One region of the Microbacterium sp. KRD172 genome, then DNA from elsewhere that is predicted to be linked to it. Evidence: riboswitches for the same ligand, from Rfam matches in the RefSeq annotation. Region 1 holds a riboswitch; the other holds the start of a gene.

Region 1 (15,654 bases):
ATGCCGGTCCTCGGGCGGCGTCGCCAGCGTCGACATCTCACGGATGCCGGTGACCGCCATCTCGAGCGTTCGGGGGATGGGCGTGGCGCTCATGGCGAGGATGTCGACGTTGGTCTTCAGCTTCTTGAGCTTGTCCTTGTGCTCGACGCCGAAGCGCTGCTCCTCATCGATGATGAGGAGCCCCAGGTCTTTGAACATCACCTGATCGGTGAGGATGCGGTGGGTGCCGATGACCATGTCGACCGAGCCGTCCAGCAGTCCCTCGAGCGTGAGGCGCGCGTCCTTGTCGGTCTGGAATCGCGACAGCGCCTTCACCTTCACGGGGAACCCGGCGAAGCGCTCGGTGAAGGTCTCCATGTGCTGTTTCACCAGCAGCGTGGTCGGCACGAGCATCGCGACCTGCTTGCCGTCCTGGATCGCCTTGAACGCGGCACGTACGGCGACCTCGGTCTTACCGAAGCCGACATCGCCCGACAACAGGCGATCCATCGGGATCTCCCGCTCCATGTCGGCCTTGATCTCATCGATGGTCTGCAGCTGGTCCTGCGTCTCTGCGAACGGAAACGCCTCTTCCAACTCACGCTGCCATGGGGAGTCCGGTGCGAACGCGTAGCCCTTGGCAGCCATGCGCGCCGAGTACAGCTTCACGAGTTCGACAGCGATGTCACGCACCGCGCGGCGCGCCTTGCCCTTGGCTGCCGACCAGTCGCTGCCGCCCATCTTCGACAGCGTGGGCGCCTCGCCGCCGACGTACTTCGACAGCAGGTCGAGCTGATCGGTCGGCACGTAGAGCTTGTCGCCCGGGTATCCGCGCTTGGAGGGCGCGTACTCGAGCACGAGATAGTCGCGCGTGGTCTTGGTGGCATTGCGACCACCGGTGGAGACCTCGCGCTGCGTGATCTCGATGAACTTGGCGATGCCGTGTGTCGCGTGCACCACATGGTCGCCGTTTTTCAACTGCAGCGGGTCGACGACGTTGCGACGGCGCGAGGCGAGCTTCTTGACGACGCGCTGGTCGCCGCCGATCGTGCGACCGTAGAACTCGTTGTCGGTGAGAACGGCGAGCTTCGCCTCTGGCACCTGGAACCCCGACTCGAGGGCCCCGAGCACGAGCGTCGCGACCCCGGCATCCGGCTCGTCCGTCAGCGTCTCGACGATGCGAGCCGCGAGCCCACGGTCCGAGAGCACATCGTTCGCGCGGTCGACGAGACCGGTTCCAGATGCCACGACCACGACGCGCCATCCATCGGCGAGACGCGCAGCGACGAACTCGATCGCGCCGTCGACGTTGCCATGGAAGGACGGGATGATCGATGCGTCGATGTTCGCAGCATCCGCGTCGTCGCTTGCGAACGGGCTCAGCCGCCACCACACGCCGTCGCGCTCGCGCACGATCTCACGCAGCCGCGCGACGCTGAGGAAGTCGCCTGCGCCGAGGTCGATCGGGGCGGATGCTCCGGACGTCGCCGCGCTCCACGCGGCATCCAGGAACTCGCGGTTCGTCTCTCCGAGGCTCTGCGCGCGTGCGCTCGCCCGCTCGGGATCCACCAGCGCGACGGCTGTCCCCGGCGCGAAGTACTCCGCGAGTGACTTGAGCGGTCCGCCCACGGCGGGCAGCAATGATTCCATCCCCTCGACGGGGATGCCCTCGGACATCTTCTCGAGCATCCCAGCGATGGCGGGGAACCCGGCGATGAGCGAGCGCGCCCGCTCGCGCACGTCGGCGGTCAGCAGCAGCTCGCGGGTCGCGGAGAGCTCGACCAGGTCGACGTCGCCGGGGAGCGAGCGCTGATCGGCGACCGAGAATGCGCGGATCTGGTCGATCTCGTCGCCGAAGAACTCGACGCGGTACGGATGCTCGGATGTCGGCGGGAAGACGTCGAGGATTCCGCCGCGCACGGCGAACTCGCCTCGACGGGAGACCATGTCGACACGGCTGTACGCCCGTTCGATGATCTGCTCGATGGCATCGTCCAGTTCCAGACCGCGGGCGCCGAGTGCGAGGGCGAGCGGAGCGGTGTCGCCGAGATTGCTGGCGATCGGCTGCAGCGCAGCGCGCACCGAGGCGACGATGATGAGCGGACGATCACCCGACCAGGTGGTGATGCGGCGCAGGGTCTCCAGGCGTCGCCCGACCGTGTCGGGACTCGGGCTGAGTCGCTCGTGCGGCAGTGTCTCCCAGGCGGGGAAACTGAGGATCTCCGCATCCGGAACGAACGAGCCGAGCGCTCCGGCGAGCGACTCGGCACGTCGGCCGGTCGGCGCGATGACAAGGAGGGATGCCGGGCGCCCCGCGCTCGCGCGCTTGTCGAGCAGGCCAGCGATCGTCGGGGCATCGAGCCCGTCGACCAGCCCGAGGTCGGCGTCGGTCTGCGCCCAGGTGAGGGCGTCGTGGTACACACTGGCCTCTTCCAAGGCGCGCAGAATCCCGGGAACAGTCACCAGGCAAGCTTAGACGTGGCGACCGACATCGCCGCCCGGCCCCGCAGGTGTCGCTTCGTGCCGCATCCCGCGCGCCGAGGCGGCACGAACAACCACCTCCCGGTCACGCCCGACCCGCAGGTGTCGCTTCGCGCCGCATCCGCGGCGCCGAGGCGACACGAACAACCACCTCCCGTCAGTAGCCTGTCGGGATGGAACCCGTCACGCTGCACACCGACCGTCTCGTCCTCCGAGCACCGACCGCGGACGACGTCGATGCGATCACGGCGGCGTGCCAGGATCCGGAGATCCCGCGATGGACGACGGTGCCGAGCCCGTACACGCGCGAGCACGGCGAGGGCTTCGTCGCTCTCATCGCGCAGTGGTGGGCGGATGACAGTCAGGCGATCTGGGGCGCCTTCCATGACGAGGTGCTCACGGGCGTCGTCGGCCTGCATCACATCACCCCGCATGATGGCGGAGCGTCGTCCGAACTCGGGTACTGGGCGACAGCTCAATCCCGCGGCAAGGGCTTCATGGTCGAGGCATCCCGTGCCGTCATCGAGTGGGGATTCACCGAGCTCGCGCTCGCGCGCATCAGTTGGCGCGCCGTCGCGGGCAACGTCCCGTCGGCGCGCACGGCTCGCGCCCTCGGATTCCGATACGAAGGGCTCATGCGCCAGGCGCTCACCAGCCCGCGCGGCCGCGACGACGGCTGGATGGCCGGCCTGGTCGCATCCGACGACCGGATGCCGGTGGACTGGCCGATCGCGCTCAGCTGAGGCCAGCACCGGCATCCGGAGGGCACCGGCACGCGCGGGAGGTGTCTGTTCGTGTCGCCTCCCGCGCGCCCACGCGGCACCTACCGCCACCTCCCGAATCGGGCCCTGCGAGGAGGTGGTCGTTCGTGCCGCCTCGGGCGCGGCGAAGCGACACGAACGACCACCTCCCGGACCCCCGGCACACGCCCTGCCGAACGTCGCGCCCAGGTGGCAGGATGGGCGCATGCCGGAGATGCCGGAGGTTCAGGGGCTCGTCGACTTCCTCGGCGAGCGCGCGGTCGGCCACGCGATCACGCGCACGAGCGTCGGCGAGATCGCGGCGCTGAAGACATACGACCCACCGAACACCGCACTGCACGGCGCCACGATCACCGCAGCGGACAGGCGAGGCAAATTCGTCGTGGTCTCGTGCGGTGAGGACCTGCACCTCGTGTTCCACCTCGCGAAGGCGGGCTGGCTGCGCTGGTACGAGCTGTTGGCGACGACGCTGATCAAGCCGGGCAAGTCACCGATTGCGTTGCGCGTCGCGCTCGACGACGACGGCGGATTCGATCTCACCGAGGCCGGCACGAAGAAGTCACTCGCGGTGTACGTCGTTCGCGATCCTAACGATGTCCCCGGCATCGCGCGCCTCGGGCCCGAGCCACTGAGCGAGGAGTTCACCCGCGACGCATTCGCCGCGCTCCTGGATGGGCGCCGGATGCAGATCAAGGGCCTGCTGCGCGATCAATCGGTGATCGCGGGGATCGGCAACGCCTACAGCGATGAGATCCTGCATGCGGCGAAGATGTCGCCCTACGCCATCAGTGGCAACCTCGATGACACCGACATCGATCGCCTTTTCACAGCGATGCAGTCGACGCTGAGGGATGCCGTCGCCGCAGCATCCGGCAAGCCACCGGCCGACCTGAAGGACGCCAAGCGCGCAGGGTTCCAGGTGCACGCGCGGCGCGGCGAAACCTGCCCGGTCTGCGGCGACACCGTCCGCAGCGTCTTCTTCGCCGACCGGTCGCTGGAGTACTGCCCGACGTGTCAGACCGATGGCAAGGTTCTCGCCGACCGACGCCTCTCGCGCCTGCTGAAGTGAGTGGGCCTACCGATCATTTTGCGTGGACGGAGGCATCACCGATGAGCGCTCGACCAAGCGTGTGTTCAGGGTATGCAGCTCGGGCGCACGGGGTTCGCCCTCGATCGCCGTGAAAAGCACCTCTGCTGCCCGCGTGCCCAGTGCCAGAGTCGGCTGCTCGATCATCGTCAACGGCGGCTCCATGACCGCTGCCCACGAGTTGTCGTCGAACCCGATCAGCGAGACATCCGACGGCACTCGGACGCCCGCTGCGCGCAATGCCAGCAGGGTGCCCGTGACCGCGTCGTTCTCAGTGCAGAACAGAGCGGTCGGTGGATCGTCCGACGCGAGCATCCGGGCGACCTCGACCGCGGCGTTCTCCTCCGTCTTGCGCCCCACCATGATCAGGTCGGTGTCGAGCACCATCCCCGCGTCATCGAGCGCGTCGAGGTATCCCTGAAGACGCTCGCCGTCGGTCCACAGATTGCGCGTCGCAACATCGATCAGCTCACGGCGTCGACGCGGGCGTTCGTCGACCGGGGGGCCCCACACGAACCCGATACGACGATGCCCCACTGCGATGAGCTTCGCGACGGCGTCACGCGCCGCGGACCGGTTGTCGATCACCACGGCGTCGAGATCGAGCCCGGCCACAGCGCGATCCACGAGCACCACAGGGATGCCGTGCTCGCCTGCCTGACGGATGTGACCTGCGGAGGCTGCATCGAGGGCGGCCGAGGCGACGATGATCCCGTCCACACGTTTATCGATCAGGACGTCCGTTGCGGCGATCTCCTCAGCGAGATCTTCGTGGGTGCTGAGAACGAGCGTCTCAAAACCGTGCGCTCTCGACGCATCCGATATCCCGCGCACGACGCCCCCGAAGAAGGGGTTCGCGATGTCGGCGATGATCACGCCGATGGTCTGGCTCACCCCTGTCGACATGCTGCGCGCCAAGGCATTCGTCCGATATCCCAACTGCGCTGCCGCCGCTGCGACCCGGCCACGCAACTCAGGGCTGACGTAACCGTATCCGCCGAGTGTCCGTGCCGCGGTGGATCTCCCGACACCGGCAGCGGCGGCGACTTCCGAGATGGTCGGCGGGACCGAGCGTTCTGAGACCATCGCCCTCGTCCCCTTCCTCATCGCAGACTCACAACATGCTAACCGGGGTGTCCTCATCGATCGGGCGCCCGTGGCCGAATGCGCCTTCGATGAAGCACTGGTCGCGCGCAGCGATGGCGCCCGCACGTAGTGCGGAGTGCAGGTCGGACGCTGTGGCCTGCGTCCCGCGCCGCCAACCAGAGCCGTACAGGTCCACGATGAAGCCTGCGACGAACGCGTCACCGCAGCCCATGGTGTCGATGATCTCCCGGTCGTCGACAGGCTCGGCCGGGACGGTGATCCGTGCGACGCCGTCGACCGCGACAGCGCCGTCCGTGCCACGCGTTCCAAGCGCGATTCCGGCACCGCGTGCGACGGCGTCTTCGAGAATCGCGAATGATTCGGCTTCCGCCATTCCCGAGCACGAGAGCAGGACCAGATCGGCATAAGGCGCCACGCGGTCGAGGTAGCTCGGCTCTCGGAACTCCGGTTCGCTCGAGAGGTCGAAGGTGACGAGGACGTCGCGAGATCGCAGTTTCGGCAGTTCTTCCTCGGTTCGCGAGTACACACTCGAATGAACGAGATCGAAAGCAGACACGTACGCGGCGCGGTCATCAGAGAGGTCGATCGGCTGCTGGACCGTGACACCGCCCCCGTTCCAGCCCAAGAACACCCGATCGCCGTCGATGACACGAAGGCATGTCACACCCGATTCACCGGCGCGCACCACACTCCGAGGAGTGGGCACGCCGGCATCCTCGATCGACGCTCGCACGAAGCGGCCCAGTTCGTCGTCGCCGAAGACCCCGAGATACTCCGCGTGCGCGCCAAGGCGCCGCGTGTAGACGGCGACGTTGACCGCGTTCCCGCCGGGATAATCGATCGCCCGGTCGAGAAACCGATCGACGATGTTGTCGCCGAAGCCCAGCACGCGCATCGGCGAGCGCGCCTTCACCTCAGTAGTCCATGACGCGGTAGTACCGGCGCAGGTCGAGGGAGTGATCCCGCACACGCTCGAGATGCTTGCTCACCCGTCCCATGACGGTGTCGAGCACGATCGGCGCGATCAGCGCGCGATTGTCCTGGCTGAATCCCTCGAGCGCATAGTCGCGGGTGTCGAAGACGTTGACATCATTCGAGATGCGCTCGGCGAAGGCCTGCGCACGGTCGGTCAGCGGTCGCGTCCGGTCCTCCCCCTGGAAGATGATCACCGAGGTGTCGTCCTCGAGCAACTCGAGAGAGCCATGGAAGAACTCAGCGCTGTGCACGCGCGTCGTGCGCAGCCACTGCATCTCTTCGAGGATGCACATCGAGTACAGATACGCGAACGACCAGAGCGGGCCGCCCCCGATGAGGAAGTAGTAGTCGGTATCCGCGTGAGCCTCGGCGAAGGCCGCTGCGAGCGGCTCCGCCTGCTCGGCTGCGGCGACGAGGGCATCCGGAAGATGCACGAGTTCATCGGCAAGCGAGGCATATCCGTCGAACTCCCCGCGCTTGTCCAGCAGCCGACCGATCAGCAGAAGCAGTTGCATGTCGAACGGCCAGGTCTTCGGCTCAGAGACGAGCGCGTGATGTGCAGCAGTCGCGATGGGTGAATCCGCGGCTCCGGTGAACGAGATCGTCGTCGCACCGGCAGCGGTGACGTACTCCATGGCGCGGATGACGTCTTCAGTCGTCCCGGTGACAGAGGTGAACACCGCAGCGGTGTGTTCTCCGAGGAGCGCATCGCCGGTCACGACGAGCTCTGCCGCTATGGCAGAGCGAACGGGGAGTGTGGACCGCTCTCGCGCCATCAGCTCGTACGGCCACATCTGGCTGTAGGTACCGCCTGCTCCCACGAGCAGCACATTGTCGATCCCCTTCGCGAGGAGCATCTCGACCAGATCCTCGATCTGCGGACGCAGCGCGACCGCGCTGGCGATCTGGTTGCGAAAAGCGTTCTCGTCGAACTTGAGCATCATCGATCCTTTCGTGTGGGCGTCGAATCTCGCCCGTGGCAATGTGGTACCGGTATCAGGTGTGACCAAATGCTGACACATGGAATGCGCACCAGTCAACTATTGCTCTAGGGCCAGATCTGACTCGGATCGACTATTCGAAAAATTGACACTGGTACCGGTACCAGGTTTTCGCTACACTCACTCGACAAGCACGCACCGACATTTCCATGGCGGATCAGTACCCGCGACCCACGCGGAACACGTCCGCACTGCAGAGAGGCAGACCATGCGCTTGACTCGCCCCCTCCCGATCGCCGCGGCCGTCGCGGCATCCGCCCTCCTTCTCGCCGGCTGTGCCGGCAGTACCCCCGCTCCGACTGCGGATATCAACGCCGAGCCGGTGTATGAGGGCAAGCTGTCGATCCTGACGAAATTCGGAGGCGATCCACTCCAGACCTATTTCGAAGATCTCGCTGCCGCCTACAACGCCGAGCATCCCGATGTCGAGATCGAACTCATCCAAGAGACCGATCAGTCGGTGAAGGACAAGACCAAGACCCTCACGGCCTCGCAGGCGCTACCCGACATCTACTTCACCTGGACGGGTGATTGGGCCCAGAACTTCATCGACGGAGGTCTCGCCGCCGACCTGACGGACCAGATCGCGCCCGGCACCGAGTGGGGTGATCGCTTCGGCGAAGCGTCGTTGTCCGCCTTCGAGAGCGACGGCAAGTATTACGGGATTCCGCTCTACAACAACGGCAAGTTCATGGGATACAACAAGACCGCCTTCACAGCGGCAGGCGTGGATGTACCGACGACATTCGACGAACTCATCAACACGTGCGCACCGCTGCGTGACGCGGGGTACGAGCCCATCGCCTTCGGCAACAAGGACGGCTGGCCTGCACTGCACTACCTGCAGCAGCTGTTCGCCTACAACGTTCCCAGTGATGTGCTCCGGGATGATTTCGATCCCGAGAAGGCGGAATGGAATGATCCGGGCTACGTCGAGTCCCTCGAACAGCTTCATACCCTCGTGAATGAGTGCACCGACTCCGGAAACGGCACGAACGGTGTTCTGTACACGACCGCGCAAGAGGCGCTCGCCGGCGGGCGAGCGGCCATGTACTACCAAGAGGTCCTTGAATTCGACACGGTCACCGCGGACGGCTCCACGCTCACCACCGATGACTTCGGTCTCTTCCCTCTGCCCGCACCCGAGGGCGCCGCGGGCGACCTCGGGGCGATCGAGGGTGCCCCCGAGGGCTACCTGGTGAACGCACGTTCCCCGCAAGCTGCGCTCGCGGTGGACTTCATGAAGTTCGTCACCCAACCCGAGAACGCCGGTGCACTCTCTGCGGCCCCGTACGGGCAGCCGAGCGCCGTCGTGGGCGCCGTCACGGAAGAGACCTCGAGTCGGGCAGTCTTCGAAGGCATCACTCTGGTCAACGAGGCGTCCCAGTTGATCGGCTGGCTCGACACCGTGACCGTTCCCGAAGTCGCCGATGCCTGGCTTGCCGGCGGCGAAGCCATCATCAGCGGCAGCACCAGCGCGGAGGAAGTGCTCGACAGTGTCCGAGCGGCCAACGACTCGGCCCGTTGAGGTGCCGTCGGGGGCCGGCCTGCGTCAGCCCCCGACGCTCACTGAAGCCATCGTCACGTCCGGCAGAGGCGGGCGCGCGGGCGGGCGCGCGGCACGTGGCACGGCCAGACGTCTGGTGTCGCTGGCGTGGGTGCTGCCGGCGCTCGTCGTGCTCGGCGTCTTCGTCTACCTGCCACTCGTGCAGAACCTCGTGTTCTCGACGCAGGAGTGGGACATCTACTCCGGGGCATCGGAGTTCGTCGGGCTGAAGAACTACGAGAAGCTCGCCCACGACCCGGTGTTCTGGACGTCGCTGGGAAACAACATCCTTTACGCGGTGCTCTCGATCGTCTTCCAAGTGGGAGGTGCGCTCGTTCTGGCCGCGATGATCGAGAGCCTGAGGAGCACGCGCTGGCGGCAGGCTCTTCGAGCGATCTACTTCGTTCCCTCCGCGGTCTCGCTCACGGTCGCGGGCCTGCTCTTCTACTTCATCTACGAACCCAATCTCGGGCTCCTCAATCACGCTCTCGATGCGGTGGGCCTGGATGCGCTCACACAGCCCTGGCTAGGCCAAGAATCGACCGCGATGGTCTCGATCATCGCGATGAGCCAATGGCAGGGCTTCGGCTACTGCACTCTGTTGTTCGCCGTCGCCATTCAGCGCGTGCCGACGGAGCTGTACGAAGCGGCAGCTCTCGATGGCATCGGCGCCGTACGACGGTTCTTCCACGTCACAGTTCCTCTCGTACGCGAAATGACCGGACTCATGGTCATCGTCACCGTATCCGGCGCGTTCCAGGTCTTCAACGAAGTGATGGTGATGACGACCGGCGGGCCCAACAACTCGACGCAGGTGCTGGCGACGTGGCTGTACCGAAGCGGATTCGTTCGCAACGACTTCGGATACGCCGCGGCGATCGCCACCGTCATCTTCTTCGTGACACTCGTGATCGCGCTCGGACAACTCTGGTACACCCGACGCAAGAAAGTGGATTTCTGATGTCCCGCACCGGATTCGTCGCCGCAATCGGTCGTGTCTTCCTCTGGTCGTTCCTGCTCGCCCTCGCCGTCGTCGTGATCTATCCGCTGCTGTGGATGGTCCTCAACGGTTTCAAGACGAACACCGAGCTGTTCGGCAATCCCTTCGCGCTCCCGCTGCAGCTCGACTGGGAGAACTACGCCGACGCATGGAATCGCGGAGTCAGCGACTACCTCATGGCCAGCGTGCTCGTGACGGTCACCTCCACGATCGCGACCGTGTTCATCAGTGCGTGGGCGGCGTACGGTCTCACCCGCGTCAGAATGCCCTTCGGTCGATCAGCGTCTTTCGTCATCCTGGGTGGTCTCATGCTGGCACCCGCGGTCGCACTCGTCCCGCTTGTGCGTATGTTCCAGGCGATGGGGCTGTACAACACGTTCTGGGCGCTGCTGATCCTCTACACCGCGTTCCGCATCCCGTTCACCACATTCCTCATTCGCGCCTACATGATCGACCTGCCGCGTGAGGTGGATGAAGCCGCAGAGATGGATGGCGCGAGCCGGTGGATGACGTTCTGGCGCATCACGCTGCCGATGAGCAAGCCGATCATCATATCCACGGTGATCCTGCACGTTCTGTTCGCGTGGAACGAATACCTGTTCGCGATGGTGTTCACCAGCGGTACGACCGTTCAGACCCTGCCGGTCGGCCTCACCAGCCTGATGAGCAAACACGGCACGGACTACCCGGTCGTGTTCGCGGGAATGGTCGTGGCCGCCCTCCCGATCATCGTCATGTTCTTCGCGAGCCAGCGGTACTTCATCAAGGGCCTATCCGAGGGAATCGGGAAGTGACGTCCGTGCTCGTCGATCGCGTGTGCGGATCCAATTTCGCCTATCAGCACCATTCGCTGGAACAGTGCTTCGACGACCTCGCCGCGCTCGATCGAACGCAGGTCGAGCTGTGGGGTGTCGCGCCGCACGCGCACGTGGACCTGCTCAGTGACGGCGATGCGCGCAGCATTCGTTCGCTGGCGGCCGATCGTGGTCTGGAGATCGTGTGCTTCACACCGGAGCAGGTGATGTATCCCGTGAATATCGCTGCGGCCGATGACACCTGGCGGGCGGCGAGCATCTCGACCTTCCACCGCGCCGCACAGCTCGCCATCGAACTGGGCGCCCAAAGGCTGCTCCTGACCTCCGGCAGAGGCCAGGAAGACGAGCCCCGGCGCTCGGCGTGGATTCGCGCCACCGACAGCCTGGGCGAGATCACCGCGTATGCGGCCGCGCTCGGCCTCGACTGCGTTCTCGAACCGCTGCAGCGCGTGGAATCGAATCTGGTCGTCACGGCGGATGACGCCGCGTTGATGCTCTCGCAGGTGGCCTCTCCTGCGCTCGGCGTCGTGCTCGACACCGTGGCTGCGAATGCCGCAGGGGATTCGATCGATGACTATTTCGCCGCGCTCGGTGACCGAGTGCGGCACGTTCATCTGATCGATGGGTCACCCACCGGCCACCTCGCTTGGGGCGACGGGTGCCTGCCGCTCGGTGACATCGTGACAGCGCTTGATCGTCAGGGTTACCTGGGTGCCGCCACGATCGAGCTCTTCGGCGATGGCCGCTACGCGCTTGATCCGCGCCCCGTTCTGGCGCGCTCGTTGGATGCCGTCGCCGGCGTGTGTGCAGTCTCCAACGACGCGGAATGAAACACGCGCTCCCGCGTTGACTACACTGAGCATCAACGTGCTCCGGGGTCGGTGTGAATCCGAACCGGCGGTGACAGTCCGCGAGCACGTCGGTTATCCGACGTGCTGATCCGGTGAAATTCCGGGACCGACGGTGATGTGAGAGCAATCTCACTAGTCCGGAAGGGAGGCAGCACGATGCGCGGCGACGCGCAGTCTGTCATCCCCGGAGTCAAACGAAGGACGACGGATGGCAGTGACCGAGGCAGAGCGCCGTGCGATGACGCACGCACTCGAACTCGCCGCGCGCGGACCGCGTGGCGCCAACCCGCAGGTCGGCGCCGTCATCCTCTCCCCCGCCGGCGACGTCATCGCCGAGGGCTGGCACCACGGCGCCGGCACCCCGCACGCCGAGGTCGACGCGCTCTCCCAACTGCCGCACGGTGCCGCACGCGGTGCCACCGCCGTCGTCACTCTCGAGCCCTGCAACCACACTGGTCGCACCGGTCCGTGCGCCGCCGCCCTCATCGAAGCGGGCGTCGCACGCGTCGTGTACGGGCAAGACGACCCCGGAGTCGCATCCGGTGGAGGAGCCGCACGTCTGCGCGACGCGGGTGTCGCGGTCGAAGCCGGCGAACAGGCGGATGCCGCGCGCGCCCTGATCTCCGATTGGTTGACCGCGCAGCAGCTCGGCCGCCCTCAGGTCACGATCAAATGGGCGCAGAGCCTCGACGGCCGGGCCGCCGCCGACGACGGCACCAGCCAGTGGATCACCGGCCCCGAGGCCCGGGCCGACGTGCACCGCCGCCGCGCAGCGGCGGATGCGATCGTCGTCGGCGCCGGCACCGTGCTCGCCGATGACCCCGCCCTGACCGCACGCGACGGCGACGCACTGTTCGAGCATCAGCCGGTACCCGTCGTGATCGGCGCACGTGAGACGCCGGCGGATGCCGCAGTGCGCCGCCACCCGCACGAACCCCTGCTCTACGACACGCACGATCTTCAAGCCGTGATCGCGGATCTTCATGCCCGCGGCATCCAGAGCGTCTTCGTCGAAGGCGGACCGACGCTCGCCAGCGCGTTCATCGCCGCCGGTCTCGCCGATCGCATCCTCGCGTACGTTGCGCCGGTGCTGCTCGGCGGCGAGCGCCTCGCCCTCACCGATATCGGTGTACCGACCATCAACGCCGCTCGACGCCTGGCCATCGACGAGTGGGTGCCGCTCGGCGCGGACCTGCTCGCGATCGCGCGCGTCACCCAGGACGACCCCCAGGAAGGAACACCCTGATGTTCACCGGAATCATCGAGGAGATCGGCGAGATCACCGCCATCACAGCGTCCGGGGACGGCTGGCGTCTGACGGTTCGAGCGCCGAAAGCCGTGCAGGATGCTGTGCACGGCGAATCCATCGCCGTCTCCGGCGTCTGCCTGACAGTGGTGGGCTCGACGACGGACACCTTCGACACCGATGTGATGAAGCAGACACTCGATGTGTCGGCCCTCGCCTCGGCATCCGTCGGCACCCGCGTCAACATCGAAAAGGCGATGCCGACAGGCGGTCGCCTGGGCGGTCACATCGTCCAGGGGCATGTCGACGGCACCGGGACCATCGTCGAGGTGCGACCGGGCGATCAGTGGAGCGTGCTGCGTGTCGAGGTCCCCGCTGACCTCGCACCCCTCGTCGTCGACAAGGGGTCGATCTCGATCGACGGAACGTCCCTCACCGTCAGCGCCGTGAGCGAGGCGACCGCGGAGGCAGCCTGGCTCGAGGTCTCGCTGATCCCCGAGACGCTCGTCTCCACCACCCTCGGAAGCCGGGGCGTCGGCGACCGCGTCAATCTTGAAACCGACATCCTCGCCCGTCATGTCGAGCGCCTCCTGGCGTTCCGGGCTGTCTCGGAAGGAGGCTCACGATGAGCCTTGCCACCATAGAAGAAGCTCTCGAGTCGCTGCGTGCAGGTCGCCCTGTCATCGTCGCCGACGACGAGGACCGCGAGAACGAGGGCGATGTCATCCTCTCGGCAGAGCTCGCGACGCCGGAATGGGTCGCGTGGACGGTGCGATGGTCATCGGGGTTCATCTGCGCCCCGATGCCGTCCGACCTCGCCGACCATCTCAACCTGCCTCCCATGGTCGAGGCGAACGAGGACGCTCGCTCCACGGCGTACACCGTGAGCGTGGATGCCGCCGAGGGCGTCACGACCGGTATCAGCGCATCCGATCGCGCGCACACTCTGAACGTGCTCGCGAACCCGGAATCCACCGCGACGAGCATCATCCGCCCCGGGCACGTTCTTCCGCTGCGCGCCGTCGACGGCGGCGTGCGCGAGCGCAGCGGCCACACCGAGGCTGCGGTCGACCTCATGAAACTCGCGGGGCTCCAGCCGATCGGTGCGATCGCCGAAGTCGTCGCCGAGGACGGCAGCATGATGCGCCTGCCCGGCCTCAAGGAGCTCGGCGCGCGCGACGCGGTGCCGGTCATCACGATCGAGCAGCTCATCGCCCATCTCGATGAGGTCGACCCGTTGGATGGCCCGATCACCTCCTCGCGAACAGGCCGCCGCCGAGTGAGCCTGCGGGCGGATGCCACGGTTCCGACCGAGCACGGCGCATTCCGCTTCCTCGCCTACAAGGACCGCGTCACCGGTACCGACCACATCGCCGTCGTCTCCGGCGAGCTCGACGAGACCGCGCTCGTGCGCGTGCACTCGGAGTGCCTGACCGGCGAGGCGTTCGGGTCCTTGAAGTGCGAATGCGGGCCGCAGCTGCGGGCGGCTCTCGACGCCATCGAACAGGACGGCGGTGTCGTGATCTACATGCGCGGCCACGAGGGACGCGGCATCGGTCTGATCAACAAACTGCGCGCGTACAGCCTCCAGGAGGACGGGCTCGACACCGTCGATGCCAATCTCGCCCTGGGGCTGCCCGCCGATGCCCGCGAGTACGCGGCCGCGGCCGGTATCCTCAGTGACCTCGGCGTGTCGAAGGTGCGACTGATGACCAACAACACCGACAAGGTCAGCAAGCTGCGCGAACTCGGCCTCGACGTCGTCGAGCAGGTGCCGCTGATCGTCGGCGTCGGCCCCAACAACCATCAATACCTCGAGACCAAGCGCGACCGCATGGGCCACATCATCGGCGAAGCAGAGCTCGCCGCGGCCCTCGCGCAGGGAAAGGACAACGCATGAGCGGCGCAGGAGCACCGTCGACAAGCTCAGGAGCCGAAGGAGGCGAGAAGATCGACGGCGCAGGACTCCGAGTCCTCATCATCGCCGGCACGTGGCACGACGTCATCACGAACGGACTGATCGCCGGCGCGGAGCGGGTGCTGACAGCATCCGGTGCCTCGTTCGAGACCGTGCGCGTGCCCGGCTCGTTCGAGCTCGCCGTCGCGGCGCAGGCGGCCTTCGCCGGCGGCGCGGACGCTGTTGTGGCACTGGGAGTCATCATCCGCGGCGATACGCCGCACTTCGAGTACGTGTCGGCAGCGACCACTGACGGGCTCACGCGTGTGGCTCTGGACACCGGCAAGCCGGTCGGTTTCGGCGTGCTCACCCTCGACGACGAACAGCAGGGCCTGGATCGCGCCGGGCTCGAGGGCTCGAAGGAGGACAAGGGCGCCGAGGCTGCGGATGCCGCGCTGCGGACGGCACTGGTCATCAAGGCACTGCGCGGTTGAGGCTCGCCTTGGTGGCGGAAATCGCCACGCCGTCCTAGCCTGAGCGCATGGAGACCCTGCGCCACATCGTGTTGTTCGTTCACCTCATCGGCTTCGCCACACTCTTCGGAAGCTGGGCTGTGCAGGCGTTCGGAGGAAAGCGTGAGTTCACGCGCCTGATGAACGCCGGAATGGCGATCGCCGCCGTCGGCGGTCTGATCCTCGCGGCGCCGTGGGGCCTGCCCGATGGCGCCGAGATGAACTACGCGAAGATCGGCACCAAGCTCGTGGTTCTGCTCATCATCGGCGCTCTCCTCGGCATCGGCCTGTCCAAGCAGCGCAAGTCCGGCAGCATCCCGCCCGCCATGTTCTGGCTTGTCGGCGTTCTCACGCTCGTCAACGCCGGTATCGCCGTTCTCTGGTGAGTCACCGGTA
Region 2 (15,654 bases), 2.0 Mb from region 1:
CGCGTTCCTCGAAGTAGCGCGCGAGCGCAGCATGTCGGGCACCCTGCCGGACTACTCGGCATGGGCCGATGAGAGCCGCGAGCGCAGGGCCACGCTGCAGCGCAAGACGCACTACGACGACGTGCCGATGAAGCCGCAACGCGTGTACGAGGAGATGAATCGCGCCTTCGGCAAGGACACCACCTACGTCACGACGATTGGGCTGTCGCAGATCGCCGGCGCGCAACTGCTGCACGTGTTCGGTCCGCGCAAGTGGATCAATGCCGCGCAGGCCGGTCCGCTCGGATGGACGGGGCCTGCCGCTCTCGGTGTCGTCCGCGGCAAGCCGGGCGAGACCGTGGTCGCACTGTCGGGCGACTACGACTTCCAGTTCATGATCGAAGAGCTCGCGGTGGGGGCGCAGCACAAGCTGCCGTACATCCACGTCGTCGTGAACAACAGCTACCTCGGGCTGATCCGCCAGGCCCAGCGCGGCTTCGAGATGGACTTCGAGGTGTCGCTGGCGTTCGAGAACATCAACTCCCCGCACGTGGAGGGCAGCACCGCGAACGGCTATGGTGTGGATCATGTCAAGGTCGCAGAGGGACTCGGATGCCGGGCGATCCGCGTCGAGCGCCCCGAAGACCTCGCCGCGGCATTCGCTGAGGCGCGGTCTCTCATCGAGCAGTATCAGGTTCCCGTCGTGGTCGAAGCGATCCTCGAGCGCGTGACGAACATTCCGATGGGCACCGAACTCGACAACGTCAACGAGTTCGGCGAGCTCGCCGTCACATCCGAGGATGCTCCGACCGCTATCCGTTCGCTCGCGAAGGTCTGAGATGCGTCTGGTCATCGCCCCCGACAAGTTCAAAGGGTCGCTGACGGCTCCCGAGGTGGCTGAAAGGGTCGCCTCGGGAGCGCGGCGCGCCGACCCGACGATCGAGGTCGTGACCGTTCCGGTCGCCGACGGCGGTGAGGGCACTCTGGATGCCGTGCTCGCCGCAGGATTCTCCTCCCGTACTGCTCTGGTCGCCGGACCGACCGGTGCGCGGATCGAGGCGGAGTTCGCGGTGCGCGGTGAAGAAGCGGTCGTCGAGATGGCGCGCGCCTCTGGCCTCGACTTGCTACCCGGTGGCCGTAAGGATGCGCTCGGGGCGACGAGTCTCGGCACCGGCCAGCTCATCCGCGCGGCTCTGGATGCCGGATGCCGACGCATCGTGCTCGGAATCGGAGGCAGCGCTTCCACCGACGGTGGGGCCGGTCTGCTGCAGGGGCTCGGCGTGCGGTTCCTCGACGCGGACGGTTCAGAACTGCGGGCGGGTGGCGGGGCACTCGCGCGCCTCGACTCCGTGGACGTGAGTGGGTTGGATGCACGGCTGCGCGACGCCGAGATCATCCTGGCGAGCGACGTGGACAATCCGCTCACCGGGCCGACCGGCGCTGCAGAGGTGTTCGGGCCGCAGAAGGGCGCGAGTGCCGACGACGTCGCGACGCTCGAGGCGGGTCTTGCGCGGTTGGTCGAGGTGCTTTCTGCCGCGGGCGGGTTCCCTGTCGCTGCGGCCGACGCCGCTTCCCGAGAGGGGGCTGGTGCCGCCGGCGGCGTGGGATTCGCCGCCATAGCGCTCGGCGCGACCAGGCGCGCGGGAGTCGACGTCGTCCTCGAAATGACAGGCCTCGCCTCCCAGATGGAGGGGGCGGATGCCGTCATCACCGGCGAGGGCAGCCTCGACGAGCAGAGCCTGATGGGCAAGACCCCGGTCGGCGTCGCACGTGCGGCGGCCGCTGCCGGCCTGCCGGTGTACGCGGTCTGCGGGCGGACGACGCTGTCCGCCGATGCGATTGCGGACGCCGGGTTCGCCGGAGCTCGCGCACTGTCCGAGCTCGAACCAGACGCCGAGCGCAGCATGGCTGAGGCCGGTCCGCTGCTTGAAGAGCTCGCCGAGGGCTTGGTGCGCACGATCATCGCAGAGCTCGATCTTGCAGAGCTCGATCTTGCAGGACCCGATACTGCAGGCGCGCACCGCTATGACCTCGTTCTTCGCGGTCGCGCCCTGATCGACGGTGCGATCACCTCCGCTGAGATCGGGGTGCGCGACGGCCGAATCGCCAAGGTCGCTCCTGCGGATGCCGGGCTCAGCGCCGCCCGGATCGTCGAACTCGCCGCGGACGAGGTGCTCCTGCCCGGCCTGGTAGACACGCACGTGCACGTCAACGAACCGGGTCGCACCGAGTGGGAGGGTTTCGAATCCGCCACGAGGGCGGCCGCGGCCGGTGGGGTCACGACGATCGTGGACATGCCGCTCAACAGCATCCCTCCCACCGTCTCGGTCGCTGCGCTCGATGAGAAGCGCGCCGTGGCGGAGGGGCGCGTCTTCGTCGACGTCGGATTCTGGGGCGGGGTGATCCCCGGCAACATCGCCGAGCTCGCTCCACTGCACGACGCGGGCGTCTACGGGTTCAAATGCTTCCTGCTTCCCTCCGGGGTCGATGAGTTCCCTGAGGTGTCTGTCGTCGAGATGCGCGACGCGATGGCGGTGCTCGCAGGGCTGGACTCGCTGCTGGTCGTGCACGCCGAAGATGCGCACATCATCGAGGAGTCGGTGCAGCCGGGGAGCCGCGAATACGCGCCGTTCCTCGCCTCGCGCCCGCGCTCGGCGGAGGATGCGGCGATCGCCGAGGTGATCCAGGGCGCGGCCGACACCGGCATACGCGCACACATCCTGCACCTCTCCAATGGCGACTCGCTCGGACGGATCGCGGCGGCTCGAGCCGATGGCGTCGACCTCACGGTGGAGACCTGCCCGCACTATCTGACACTCACCGCCGAAGACATCCTCGACGGGAGCACAGCATTCAAATGCTGTCCGCCGATTCGCGAGGGCGACAATCGCGACGAGCTGTGGCGCGGATTGTCGGAGGGGACGATCGACTACATCGTCTCCGATCATTCGCCGTCGACGCCTGAGATGAAGTTCGCCGGCGACGGTGACTTCTCGCTGGCGTGGGGCGGCATCGCGTCACTGCAGCTGGGGCTCCCGCTCGTGTGGACGCACGCGCGCGAGCGCGGGTACTCGCTCGAGCAGGTCGTGTCGCTCATGGCCGAGAAACCGGCGGCAAGAGTCGGTCTGGTCGACAAGGGCCGCATCATCGAGGGCGGCGCGGCCGATTTCGCCGTCTTCGCCCCGGAGGAGACGTTCACCGTCGATGCGAAGCGCCTTGCGCACCGGCATCCGATCACCCCCTACGACGGCCAGCAGCTCACGGGTATCGTGCGAACGACCTACCTCGCCGGAGCGCGGGTCGAGAGCGACGCCCCTCGCGGCCGGCTGCTGCGACGGGAGAATAGTGCTCATCGAGGAGCTGCCGAACCTGTCGAGAATGGAGAAACCGCATGATCAACTCAACCGAAGAGCTCGAGGTCGGCCAGAAGGCTCCGGACTTCACGCTCACCGATGCATCCGGAACCCAGCGCACGCTGTCCGAGCTGCGCGGTGCACCAGTCATCGTCTACTTCTATCCGGCGGCGTTCACTCCAGGCTGCACGACCGAGGCGTGCGACTTCCGCGACAACCTCGGGTCGTTCCAGGGCGCTGGGTACACAGTGCTCGGGATCTCGCCCGATCCGGTCTCGAAGCTCGCGGAGTTCGCGGAGGCCGAGCAGCTGAGCTTCCCGCTGCTGTCCGACGAGGATTCCGCTGTCGCGAAGGAATGGGGTGCGTGGGGTCAGAAGACCGTGAACGGCCGTACGTTCGACGGCCTGATCCGCACGACGGTGGTGATCGACGCCGACGGGGTCATCTCGTCCGTGGAGTACAACGTGAACCCTGAGGGGCACGTCGCTCGGCTCAGGGACGAACTGCTGAAATGACCGCTGAACTGGGGTGCAGGGCTTGCCAGCTCCAGCATCCCGTTCTATGATTGTCGTATGCTGAAATAACAGTTCCACGATACGAGAGACATTCGCTCGTATTCCTTACACCGTGGATGCCAGCACGCAAGAGAAAGAGATCAAGCGATGTTGCTTGAGCAATTCAATCTGGCGGAGCGAGGCGACGCTGTCGCCGCGCTCAGGCCGTGCATCGATGTGACGCGATGGTGTGAAGACATCGTCGATCGCCGTCCGTACGAGTCGGTCGATTCTCTCGTGACGGAGGCGGCGCAGGCCGCCGATCCATTCACGGCCGAGGAGATCGATTCGGCTCTCGCGCACCATCCTCGGATCGGTGAACGTGCGGGGGGCGACAGCAGGGAGGCGACGCTGTCGCGCTCCGAGCAGGCCGGACTCGACCCGTCCGATGCCGACGTGCAGCAGGCGCTTCGCGACGGCAACCTCGCGTACGAGGAGCGCTTCGGCCGGGTCTTCCTGATCCGCGCGGCCGGGCGATCGGCGGGCGAGATCCTGTCGAGTCTGCGGGAACGTCTGCAGCACGATCCTGCCTCGGAAGAGCGGATCATCGCCGGGCAGCTGCGAGAGATCGCGCTGCTCCGACTGAGAGGAACCATCACCGCATGACTGCTGTGTCGCACATCACGACCCACGTGCTCGATGCCGTCCAGGGGCTTCCGGCACCGGGGGTCACTGTGGTGCTCTCCGCTCTCAGAGACGGTGAGTGGATGCTGCTCGCCGAGGGCGTCACGGATGCCGACGGCCGCGCCAAGCAGCTCGGCCCCGAGGCCGTGCCCGCCGGCACCTACCGGCTCCACTTCGACACCGGCGGGTACTTCGCCCGCACCGACACCCCCACCTTCTATCCCGAAGTCGTGCTCACGTTCGTCGTCGATGACGAGCAGCGTCACTATCACGTGCCGCTGCTGCTGAGCCCCTTCGCATATTCGACCTACCGAGGAAGTTAGAACGATGACCGACATCATGACCCGCACCGAGACCTCCACCGCGACGCCGGACGACGGCATCATTCTCGGCCCGAACCAGTACGGCAAGGCCGAGGTCCGCGTCGTCAAGGTCACCAGAGACGGTGACCGGCACTCGATCGAGGACCTCAATGTCACTTCGCAGTTGCGCGGCGACTTCCAGGCCGCGCACCTCGACGGCGACAACGGTCACGTCGTCGCTACCGACACCCAGAAGAACACCGTGTTCTGCTTCGCGCGGGAGGGGATCGGTTCGCCCGAGGCGTTCCTGCTGCGGCTCTCCGATCACTTCACGAGCTCGTTCGACTGGGTCAAGGGCGGTCGCTGGCTCGCTGAGAGCTACGCGTGGGACCGGATCCAGGTCGACGGCGAGGGGCATGACCACTCGTTCGTGCGCTCGGGGCAAGAGACGCGCACGGCCGTCGTCGTCGCCGGGGGGGCGGAGCGGCACATCATCGCCGGGCTGAAGGGACTGACGGTGCTCAAGACCACGCAGTCCGGATTCGTCGGGTTCCCGAAGGACCGATACACGTCGCTCAAGGAGACCACCGACCGCATCCTCGCCACCGACGTCTCGGCGCGCTGGCGGTACGCCCAGGATGCCGATGCTCGCGATCTGGACTTCAATGAGATCTACGCGGACGTGAAGCGCATCCTGCTGGAGGAGTTCACGCGGCAATACTCGGCTGCGCTGCAGGCGACGCTGTTCGATATGGGCCGTGCGGTGCTCGCAGCGCATCCTGAGATCGCGGAGATCCGCTTCTCGATGCCCAACAAGCATCACTTCGTCGTCGATCTCGAACCGTACGGTCTCGACAACCCCAACGAGGTGTTCTTCGCCTCCGATCGCTCGTACGGCCTGATCGAAGCGGCCGTGACCCGTGAGGGTCAGGCCGAGGTGGCGTCGGCATGGGAGGCGGTCAGCTCGTTCTGCTGAGCGCTCGGCTCGATCTGAGCCCGTCGCTCAGACGAATCGCACGGCGTGCTGCAGGCGCGTGCGCACATCGAACAGCTCGTTGCCGCCGATGTCGCGCGCGCCCGGCACGCCCTGGCGCAGCACGGTGTGCAGCGCGCTGCGGCGCACGACGACCACAGGGACGCCGCGCACCTTCCCGAGGGGCGTGATTGCCTGGTCGAGGTCGTCGTCGGGCAGCACGACGATCGCTCCGCCGAAGCGGACACGGGCCGAACGTGCGACGACGCGCATGCGGGCGAGGAGAGCGGCGATGGGTGCGGCGCCGTCGACGGCCGGGCCGATGATCTCGCCGCGTCGGAAGCGGACGACCTCGCCGAAGTCCTCGGACAGCACGCCGTACAGGCCGGACGGGCTGAGTATGACGTGATCGAGCTTCGCGTCGGGCTCCGGGCCGGTCGCGACGTCGTGCCACACGGTGAAGCCCATGCCGAGGTCGGAAACGGTGCGCGCGGTCTCCTCTTCGGCGAGGGCGTCGGCGAGCATTCGGCGCAGTTCATGCGGTGCTGAGCGTACGAGCGCCGGGTCGTAAGGGTCGGGAACTTCGACGCCGTGGCCCGCCCATTCGCGGATCAATGACAGGTAGCGCTCGCGACGCCAACCGCCCGGGTGCCCATAGGAGCGTGCCTTCGGACGGGTGTCGGTGCGGGCAGGAGGCGCCTGCCAACCGCTCCAGGTCACCTCGTCGGCCGAGAAGCCGTGGCCGCGATCGTAGGCGGCGCGGGCTTCGACCGTGCCGACCAGTTCCCACGCCCGCTGCACCTGGTTGAACGCGGCAGCATCGCCGCCCGCATCCGGATGCGTCTGGCGCAAGCGCAGGCGGAACGCGCGCTTGATCTCGTCAGCGGTGGCGGTGGGGTCGACGCCGAGCACCTCGTAGGCCGAGGCGGAGAGCGGGCTGTCGAACATCACTCTCCATTCTGGTCGGTCCTCGCTATGCGCGGGTCGGGCATGATCGTGTCGATCTTCGGCTTGGCGTTCGCGTGCGCGCGCCACCAGACGACGAATCCGACGGCGGTGAAGACGCCGTAGAACACGTACATGAAGCCGGTGGCGTAGTACCCGGAGCTGAAGAGCAGTGGCACGCCGACGACGTCGACGGCGATCCAGATCAGCCAGAACTCGGTCCAGCCCTTCGCCATGCCGTAGGTCGCGAGCAGCGATCCGACGAAGGTCCAGGCATCCGCCCAGACCGGTTCCCACGAGCCGAGCAGACGGAACAGGGGCGTCAGAGCGATCGTTCCGATGATCATGACGAGTACGAGTCCGACGCGTGCGCTGTTCGGTGCCCAGCGTGGAGTCACCTGCCCGCCGCCTGCGGATGCCTGGTGCCAGCGGATCCAGCCGTAGATCGCGACGGCGATGAACATGATCTGGCGGCCTGCCTGACCGAGCAGGTTCGGCAGTGAATGGGCGGGGTTGAGGATGGATCCGAGGAACACCGTCAGCAGCAGCAGATTGCCGACGATGCCGACCGGCCATGCCCAGACCTTGCGGCGCATGCCGCCCAGTGCGCTGGCGAGGCCGAAGACGTTGCCGACGACCTCGCGGATGAGCAGGCTCTGCCCACCGGGCAGTACCCACTGCGAGTTGAAGGCTTCGACCAGCCAGCGCAGGATGTCCATCGTTCTCCATTCGGCATCGATGCTGCCGAGGAGGATGCTGCGCTCTGACATGCGCGTCGCCGCGCATAGCTCACGCTGTGCTTCTCCCATCCAGACTTTGACTGTCGGTACCGGAGTTCCACCGGTTCAACCGCCGCTCCGAAGAGCAGCGGGTCGCGGACTATGACCGCCGGTTCGGAATTTCACCGACCCCGGAGCACATGTGTGTTCATTGGGAACATTACCCGAGGTCGGGGAGGAGCTCGTTCAGCCCGGCGATGGTCAGGTCGAAGCGATCGGATGCCGTCGGCGGGTCACCGACCGGGTCGATACGGAAATGCGTCGAGACGCTGTCACGGGGTGTTCCATGTGGATTCGGGTTCGGTGTGGCGTTCGTGGTCGAGGGCTTCGTCGACGGCTTGGTAGTCGAGGTGGGGGGATCGCCATTTGGCGTAGGGGTCCCACCAGCCATCCAGAAGCTCGGCGTCATCAGCGACGCGAAGATCACCACCCGCACCAGAGGAGCCCATCGCATCGGCCAACAACCGATCGATGCCCTCCAACTCCTCCGCCAGTGATCTCATACCCCCATTCAACCCGGGGCCACCGACATTCAAACCCCAGATCAGACCACCTTCACGAACTGTGCACAACCACCCGAAACCCCACACCCGTGGAGGAAGAGTGCGCACACGATCGGCGCTCGAAAACTGACAGTGCGAGCGGCGAGCGGCGACTGGCGCGCCGCAAACGCGAGGCACCCGAGCCTTCGGGCGTCACTGACACCGACGTCACCTGGTGCCCCGCCGTCCTCCGGCGTACCGTCACTTCATGGCCGGAATCAGGGTGGATCCCGCAACAGAAGCCCGCGTGCGCGCCGCCATGTCATCCACCCCGCGTGCAGATTTCCTGCCTCCCGAAGTGCGCCACTTGGCAGACGCCGACCATCCGGTGATGATCGGCTGGAACGCGACGAACTCGCAGCCGTCGACGGTGGCCAGGATGCTCGAGTTGCTCGACGTGCAATCAGGTGACCGCGTGCTCGATGTGGGAAGCGGTTCGGGGTGGACCACCGCCATTCTCAGCGTTCTGGCCGGCGACGAGGGCGCCGTCATCGGCGTCGAGCTGGTCCCGCAGTTGGTCGAGTACGGAAATGAGCGGCTCGCGGAGACCGGAACACGCGCCGAGATCAGGGAAGCCGTCCCCGGTGTCCTCGGCCTCCCCGACGAAGCGCCGTTCGACCGGATCCTCGTCTCAGCGCAGGCGGCGACAGTTCCGACACAGCTGGAGGCTCAACTCGCCGAAGGCGGACGCCTCGTCGCGCCGATCGCAGGGCTGATGACAGTGGTCGACATGCGTGACGGCCTCCCGCACAGACGGGCGGATGCCGGGATCTACAGCTTCGTCCCTCTCGTCTGAGACGATGACCGGCACGAGAGACGCGAGCGCATCACGCCTCCAGGTCCGCCCAGCCCGCGATGTCAACGCCGTGATTGTCCGGCGACGCGATCGTCCACGATTGGGGTGCGGGGTCGTCGGCAGCGATGCGCCCACCCGCAGCGACCGCGGCCCGCACACGCCGCTCCGCGAGGCTACGCCCGCACCCACCGCCGGAAAAGCCCTCCGCCGAGATCGCGAACTACGCGCCCACCGTCGTCGGCGATTCCTCGCCTTCATGGAAGCTCGGCTCCTTGCCCAGCATCCGTCCGATCAGAAGCACGATCCCGACGACCACGAGTCCCACGGCGAGCCCGGCCACCGCTGAGACGAAGGTCTCGCCGATCCACGCGATGACTGCTCCGGCGGGCGCGAGGAATTCCTGGATGCCGTGCAGCATGTCGCTGAAGAACACCAAGCCGACCTCGCCGAGGTTCGCAAGCAGCAGGTGGCCGCCGACCCACAACATGGCGACCGTTCCGACCACGCTGATGACGCGGAACACCGCCGGCATCGAACGCACGATCCGCGTCCCCGTGTGGCGCACGCGACGCGAGGGGTTCTTCGCCATCTTCAGCCCGATGTCGTCGATCTTCACGAGCAGCGCGACCGCGCCGTAGACGATGACCGTCATCAACAGGGCGATCGCGGCGAGGATCGCGAGCGTCATCCAGATGTCGAGCCCGGCCTCGAGATTCGACAGCGAGATGAGCATGATCTCGGTCGACAGGATGAGGTCGGTGCGGATCGCACCCCAGACGAGCTTGTTCTCGTTGCGCGCACCCTCATCGGCGCGGCCGTGGCTGAGCCCGAACCACTCCAGCACTTTCTCGGCGCCTTCGAAGCAGAGATACGTGCCGCCGAGGATGAGGAGGAACGGCAGCACCCACGGAGCGAACGCGGTCAGAAGCAGTGCGATCGGGATGATGATCACGAACTTGTTCGCGAGCGATCCGAGCGTGATCTTCGCGACCACCGGCAGCTCGCGTGCCGGCGAGATGCCCTGCACGTACTGCGGAGTGACAGCGGCGTCGTCGATCACGACACCCGCGGCCTTGGCCGACGCCTTCATCGCAGCGCTCAGAATGTCGTCGACGACGGCGAGCAGACCAACCGACATGCGTCCCCCTAGATGTTCAGGAAAGCAACACTACTGGCCCGATGCCCTGGCCGCTGTCGCCCGGAACCTCGATGTGGTGCGGAATGCCCGAAGCGGTGAGACTGTTCTCAAGGGGTGACAGATCATCACCCGAGGAGGGTCCATCATGACCGATACCGGAACCATCACCCGCACACCAGGCACCGAGACGGCGGTCCTCGCCGGCGGATGCTTCTGGGGCATGGAAGACCTCGTCCGTCGCCAGCCCGGCGTGCTCGACACCAGAGTCGGCTACACCGGCGGCGAGAACGCCTACGCGACCTACCGCAATCACCCCGGTCACGCCGAAGCCCTGGAGGTCGTGTTCGATCCCACGAAGACGACGTACCGCGACGTCCTCGCGTTCTTCTTCCAGATCCACGACCCCTCGACGCTGAACCGTCAGGGCAACGACATCGGCACGAGCTACCGTTCGGCGATCTTCCCGTTGAGCCCCGAGCAGGAGCAGATCGCCCGTGAGACGATCGCCGACGTCGATGCATCCGGGCTGTGGCCGGCCAAGGCGGTCACGACGATCGAGCCGGAAGGTCCGTTCTGGGAGGCCGAACCCGAGCACCAGGACTATCTGATCACATACCCGAACGGGTACACCTGCCATTTCCCGCGCGCGGGATGGGTGCTGCCGAAGCGCGAACAGGCCGCGAGCGCCTGACCGGCCTCACCCCGCGCGACCGGCCTCACGCCGTGCGCAGCGCACGCCCCCACGGCTGAGCCGGGTCGTGGATCGCGACGGCCAGAGTCGTGTCGGACTGGCCGTAGTACGCGAACCATCGATCCTTGAACTTCACCAGCCCCTCCACGAACGTCACGTTCGAGACGAGACCGTTGGTGTCCTCGAACGTCTGCGGACGCAGCCATGGTTCCTGAAGCCGGGCGATCACCTTCGTCGGCTCATCGGGGTCGATGGCGATCTGGCCGCATCGGTAGTCGACGTCGACCGAGCCGTCGTCATTGACCGTGCGCGTCGCACCGTTGGTGAGGAAGACCAGCAGTCCGTTGTCGGCCAGCACGGGCGAGGTGCCGATCTCGACCAGGGCCTCGTCCCATGTGCCGGGAGTCGGGGAGTACATCGGATCGGTGTCGGCGGTGCCTGGCGTCCAGTGGATCAGATCGTCGCTGGTCGCCCAGTAGATCGCGCCCTCGCCGAAGTACATCCACCACTTGCCGTGCATCTTCACCGGCACGATCACGCCGGCCTTCGACCAGTTGAACCCGCGTGGATCCATCGTCTTGAACGTGTCGAAGCCCTCGAACAGCGGACCGTGCTTGGTCCAGGTGCGCAGGTCCGTCGACGTCGCGAGGCACAACTGTGCGCTGTGGCGATCCCAGCCGGTGTAGGTGAGGTAGTAGGTCCCGTCGATCAGCGCGATCCGCGGATCCTCGCACCCGAAGCGCTCGTAGTCCTCGGAGGGGGAGAGGATCGGCGCATCCTCGCGAGTGAAGTTCACGCCGTCGGCGGATCGGGCCATGCCGATGTGCGACACGATGTCGTCGGCGTGCGCGCGGTAGAGCAGCACGACCTCGTCGCCGTCGACGAGCGCGGCCGGGTTGTAGAGGTTGGCCGATTCCCAGCTGTCACCGCGCGGACGCAGGATCGGGTTGCCCTCGTACGGGGTGAACGGGCCGAGGGGGAAGGAGGCTCCGGTGAACATGGATTCCCTTTCTGGTCAGCCTTTGACGGCTGCTCCGAGGTCGGTGGCTTTGAAGAACCGCTGGAAGACGATGAACAGGATCACGACGGGGAACGCGAGCGCCGTGGCGCCGGCGAGGATCGCGCCGTTCGGGTTCGCAGTGGACTGCGCGACATTGGAGATGTAGTTCGCGAGCGACACCGCGAGTGGTTGGAGCGAGGCGTCCTTCGTGATGAGGAACGGCCAGAGGAATTCGTTCCACGGGCCTATGAAGGTGACGAGGATCACTGTCACGAGTACGGGACGGATGAGCGGGATCGCCACCGATGTCAGCAGTCGGATCTCGCCTGCACCGTCGATCCGCGCCGCTTCGAAGATCTCCACCGGCAGCGCCTTGAAGAACTGCACGAAGATGAACACCGCCGTCGTGTTGATGAGGAACGGCAGGATCATTCCGAGGTGCGAGTCACCCAGTCCGTAGTTGCGGGTGATCTGGACGTAGAGCGGGATCATCAGGAGCTGGAACGGCACCATCTGCACGAGCAGCATCAGCACCCAGATCACTCCTCGGCCGCGGAAGTCGAGGCGCGCGATGGCGTAGCCGGCCAGCAGCCCGAACACCACCGTGCCCAGCAGCACGCCCGCGGTGAAGATCAGCGAGTTGAGGAGCGATCCGGCGAGATCGATCCGCGAGTCGATCGCGACGAAGTTGTCCACTGTCCAGCCGCCGGTCGGGAACAGCTCGTCCGGCGCATTGGTCGGGTTCGTCTGGAACGCGCCGACCAGCATGAAGTAGAACGGGAAGGCGAAGGCGATTGCTGCGATCGTGAGCAGGATGATGCTCAGGATGCGGGGCGCCTTGCGTGTGCGCTTCATCATCTCTCCTTCGTGGCATGGTTGGCTGCCAGCGACAGCATCCCGACAAGGATCACGAGGATCATGCCGATCGCAGCCGCCGTGTCCGGGTTCTGCTGCTGGATGCCGAGCTGGTAGATGAGCAGCACCGGCGTGGAGGAAGCCCCGTCGGGGCCGCCACCGTTGGTCAGCAGGTACGGCTCGGTGAACAGGTTCGCGCCGGTGATGATCGACAGGATCAGCACGAGCGTGGTCGCGCTTCGCACACCGGGAACCGTCACGTGCAGGAAGCGTTTGAACGCTCCGGCGCCGTCGGTCTCAGCCGATTCGTAGAGCTCCTTCGGCACGTTCTGCAGCGCCGCCAGATACAGCAGGATGTAGAAGCCCAACTGCTTCCAGGTCACGTACAGCGCGATCATCGGCATCGCCAGCGCACCGTTCACGAGCCAGGACGGATCGGGTGCGAGCGGGCCGAGGATCGTGTTGATCAGCCCGTTGCCGGAGAACAGCAGCATCCATACGCCGACGAGGGACACGCTCGCCGTCAGATAAGGGACGTAGAACGCGACGCGATACGCGGCCACCCAGCGGATGCCGGTGTTCAGTGCCGCCGCGAGTACGAGCGAGAGCACGGCGGTCAGAGGAACGTTGATGACCAGGAAGATCAGCGTGTTCCGGAACGATCCGAGCACACGCGGGTCGGTCAGCACGGTGACGAAGTTGTCGAAGCCGACGAACGGGCGGTCGACCTCGGCGCCGGGGGCGGTGAAGAAGTAGTCGTGGAAGGCGATGTAGACCGCGAAGGCGAGCGGGTACGCGAAGATCGCGATCACGAAGACGAAGTACGGCAGCGCGAAGAGGCCGCCGATCGGCTGCGCGCCCAACCATCGGGCGCGCAGCCGCCGGTTGTCGGTCATGAGGTCACTCGGCGACGAGGTCGTCGATCTTCGCCGCTGCGTTCTTCAGGAAGTCGTCGATCGAGTTCTTGCCGAAGATCACGGCTGCCGAGTACTCGTCGCGGAACGCCTGCCACGCCTCCACCGAGTTCGGGATGCTGGGCACGTCGGCGGTCGACTCCGCCTGCTCGGCGAACGCCACGTAGTTCGGGTTCGCCTCGAAGTAGTCGGCATAGGTGTCCGTGAGGTCGGTGCGCATCGGCATCTGTCCGGTGAGTTCGAGCAGCTGCCCGTCGCTTTCCTCGCTGGTCGAGAACTTGAGGAACTCCCATGCAGTGGCCTGGTTCTCGCACGCGGTGAACATCGAGACGCTCTTGGAGTCGGCGAAGGTCACCGGATTCTCGCGCCCGTCGCTGGTCGGCACCGGCATGAAGCCCACGTCGACGGTCTCCGCGTAGGACGGGATCGCCCATGGGCCAGCGAGCTGCATGGCAGTGGTCCCGGCCGACATCGCGTCGTCGGTCGACGCCTCGTTGGGGGACAGCTTCTCCTCGTAGAACGTCGCCCAGAACTCGGCGACGGCTCGTCCCTCATCCGAATCGAAAGTGGACGTGCCGTCTTCGACGAGCATCGTCCCGTCGGTCTCGGCGAGATAGAGCGGGTAGAAGTCGAACCACGGCTGGAAGAACTCGCTCGTCGGTGCAGGCCAGATGGCGCTCTGCACGCCGGAGTCGACGATCGCTCGAGACTTCTCCAGGAACGCATCGTGGGATTCCATCTGCGGGTCCTCAGGGTCGATGCCCGCTGCCTCGAACAGCGCCTTGTTGTACATCACCATGACGGGATTCGACTTCCACGGCAGTTGATGGAAACTTCCGTCGCTCGAGTATGCCTCGACGTCTCCGCCCCGCTCACTGATGTAGTCGCTGCCGCCTTCGATGGCGCTGAGATCGACCAGTCCGCCCTGCTTGACCCAGCCGGAGACGGCGGCCGGAGCGACGTTGTACACGAGGCAAGGGGCGGTGCCGGCGGTGATCGCTGCCGTGATCGCCTCTTCCGAGGACGATCCGGCCGGGATCTCCTGCGCCGTCACCTTCTCGTCGGGATGCTCGGCGTTCCAGGCCTCGACCACGGCTGTGCCCCAGGCGACCTCCTGCTCGTTGTTCGACAGCCAGATGTCGATGGGGCCCGTGCCCTCGGCACCGCCCTCGCCACCTCCGCCGCCGCCGGACGAACATCCGGTCGCGACGAGTGCGACGGCGGCGATGACTGCTGCTGCGCGTGTCTTCTTCATGGTGTCCTCCTTGACACTTCGGGTTATGCGGGTGATGCAGGCTCGGTGCTCTCTCGGAAATGGACGACGTTGCAGTCGACGATCTCGGTGCGAGGCTCGGCGCCGAGGATGTCCTCCCGCAGAAGGCGGGCGGCCGCGCGGCCGCGAGCGGCGGGGTCGGACGACACGCTGGTCAACGCCGGCGAGAGGTGGGCGGACAGGTGGTCGTCGTCGAATCCGGAGATCGCGAGATCACGCGGGATCGAGAGGCCCTGCGAGCGGGCATAGGACAACCCGGCGATCGCCATGGTGTCGTTCGCATAGAGAATCGCGGATGGCCGATTCGGCGGGGCGAGCAGCTCGGCGGTGAGCCTGCGGCCGCTCGCAGCGGTGAAGTCGCCCTCGCGAAGCAGATCGCCGCCGCCCATCGCGTCTGTGTAGGCGTCTGCGCGCGCCTTCGAATGCACGTAGTCGAGCGGTCCGGACACGTGGGCGATGCGTTCATGCCCGTCGGCGCGGAGCTTGTCGATGATCTCCCGAATCGGCGCGGCATCGTCGGTGCGCACGCAGGAGAACCTGGTCGGCCGATCGTACGCGCCGACCAGCACGGTCGGCAGGTTCAGCCCGTCGAGGAGCGAGACGCGCCAATCGTCGGTGCGCAGGTCGAGCAGGAGCGCCCCGTCTGCCCGGCCGCGGCTGAGTGCGCGATACGCGCGTTCCTCCGCCGCGCGGTCGGGAACGACCTGGAGGATCAGTGCCGTCTCTGTCGGGGCGAGCACCGATTCCACACCGGCGATGAATGCGGGGAAGTACGAGTCGTTGGCGATGACTTCAGGGTCACGCGCCAGGACGACGGCGATCGCATTGGCCCGCCGGGTCGCCAGCGCGCGGGCACTCTGGCTCGGCACCCAGTTGAGGCGCTCCGCCGCCGCGAGCACCCTGTCGCGCGTCTCGGTCGAGATCGGCCGATTCCCG

Evidence for each region. Region 1 has a riboswitch for FMN ahead of ribD (bifunctional diaminohydroxyphosphoribosylaminopyrimidine deaminase/5-amino-6-(5-phosphoribosylamino)uracil reductase RibD). Riboswitches for the same ligand answer to the same signal wherever they lie in the genome.
Region 2: linked by a shared signal. The riboswitch ahead of pnuC (nicotinamide riboside transporter PnuC) and the one ahead of ribD (bifunctional diaminohydroxyphosphoribosylaminopyrimidine deaminase/5-amino-6-(5-phosphoribosylamino)uracil reductase RibD) in region 1 are both predicted to bind FMN.

Annotation. Positions count from the first base shown of each region.
Region 1 covers NZ_JABFAS010000002.1:2,368,130-2,383,783, forward strand. Annotated here, with positions in the region: gene mfd (transcription-repair coupling factor) at 1-2,442, opposite strand, end outside; gene J1M43_RS11830 (GNAT family N-acetyltransferase) at 2,634-3,203, shown strand; gene J1M43_RS11835 (Fpg/Nei family DNA glycosylase) at 3,427-4,290, shown strand; gene J1M43_RS11840 (LacI family DNA-binding transcriptional regulator) at 4,297-5,394, opposite strand; gene J1M43_RS11845 (PfkB family carbohydrate kinase) at 5,423-6,328, opposite strand; gene J1M43_RS11850 (SIS domain-containing protein) at 6,330-7,331, opposite strand; gene J1M43_RS11855 (ABC transporter substrate-binding protein) at 7,600-8,919, shown strand; gene J1M43_RS11860 (sugar ABC transporter permease) at 8,888-9,898, shown strand; gene J1M43_RS11865 (carbohydrate ABC transporter permease) at 9,898-10,731, shown strand; gene J1M43_RS11870 (sugar phosphate isomerase/epimerase) at 10,728-11,582, shown strand; FMN riboswitch at 11,616-11,762, shown strand; gene ribD (bifunctional diaminohydroxyphosphoribosylaminopyrimidine deaminase/5-amino-6-(5-phosphoribosylamino)uracil reductase RibD) at 11,812-12,849, shown strand; gene J1M43_RS11880 (riboflavin synthase) at 12,849-13,478, shown strand; gene ribA (GTP cyclohydrolase II) at 13,475-14,749, shown strand; gene ribH (6,7-dimethyl-8-ribityllumazine synthase) at 14,746-15,240, shown strand; gene J1M43_RS11895 (Fe-S protein) at 15,288-15,644, shown strand; gene J1M43_RS11900 (LD-carboxypeptidase) at 15,646-15,654, opposite strand, start outside.
Region 2 covers NZ_JABFAS010000002.1:330,520-346,173, forward strand. Annotated here, with positions in the region: gene gcl (glyoxylate carboligase) at 1-817, shown strand, start outside; partial or broken gene J1M43_RS16610 (glycerate kinase) at 819-1,922, shown strand; gene allB (allantoinase AllB) at 1,941-3,374, shown strand; gene bcp (thioredoxin-dependent thiol peroxidase) at 3,371-3,847, shown strand; gene uraD (2-oxo-4-hydroxy-4-carboxy-5-ureidoimidazoline decarboxylase) at 3,995-4,492, shown strand; gene uraH (hydroxyisourate hydrolase) at 4,489-4,833, shown strand; gene pucL (factor-independent urate hydroxylase) at 4,838-5,788, shown strand; gene J1M43_RS01815 (J domain-containing protein) at 5,816-6,733, opposite strand; gene pnuC (nicotinamide riboside transporter PnuC) at 6,733-7,449, opposite strand; FMN riboswitch at 7,524-7,652, opposite strand; gene J1M43_RS01825 (hypothetical protein) at 7,782-8,012, opposite strand; gene J1M43_RS01830 (protein-L-isoaspartate O-methyltransferase) at 8,260-8,847, shown strand; gene J1M43_RS01835 (DUF808 family protein) at 9,068-9,985, opposite strand; gene msrA (peptide-methionine (S)-S-oxide reductase MsrA) at 10,131-10,676, shown strand; gene J1M43_RS01845 (glycoside hydrolase family 130 protein) at 10,702-11,676, opposite strand; gene J1M43_RS01850 (carbohydrate ABC transporter permease) at 11,692-12,534, opposite strand; gene J1M43_RS01855 (carbohydrate ABC transporter permease) at 12,531-13,427, opposite strand; gene J1M43_RS01860 (extracellular solute-binding protein) at 13,432-14,700, opposite strand; gene J1M43_RS01865 (LacI family DNA-binding transcriptional regulator) at 14,724-15,654, opposite strand, start outside.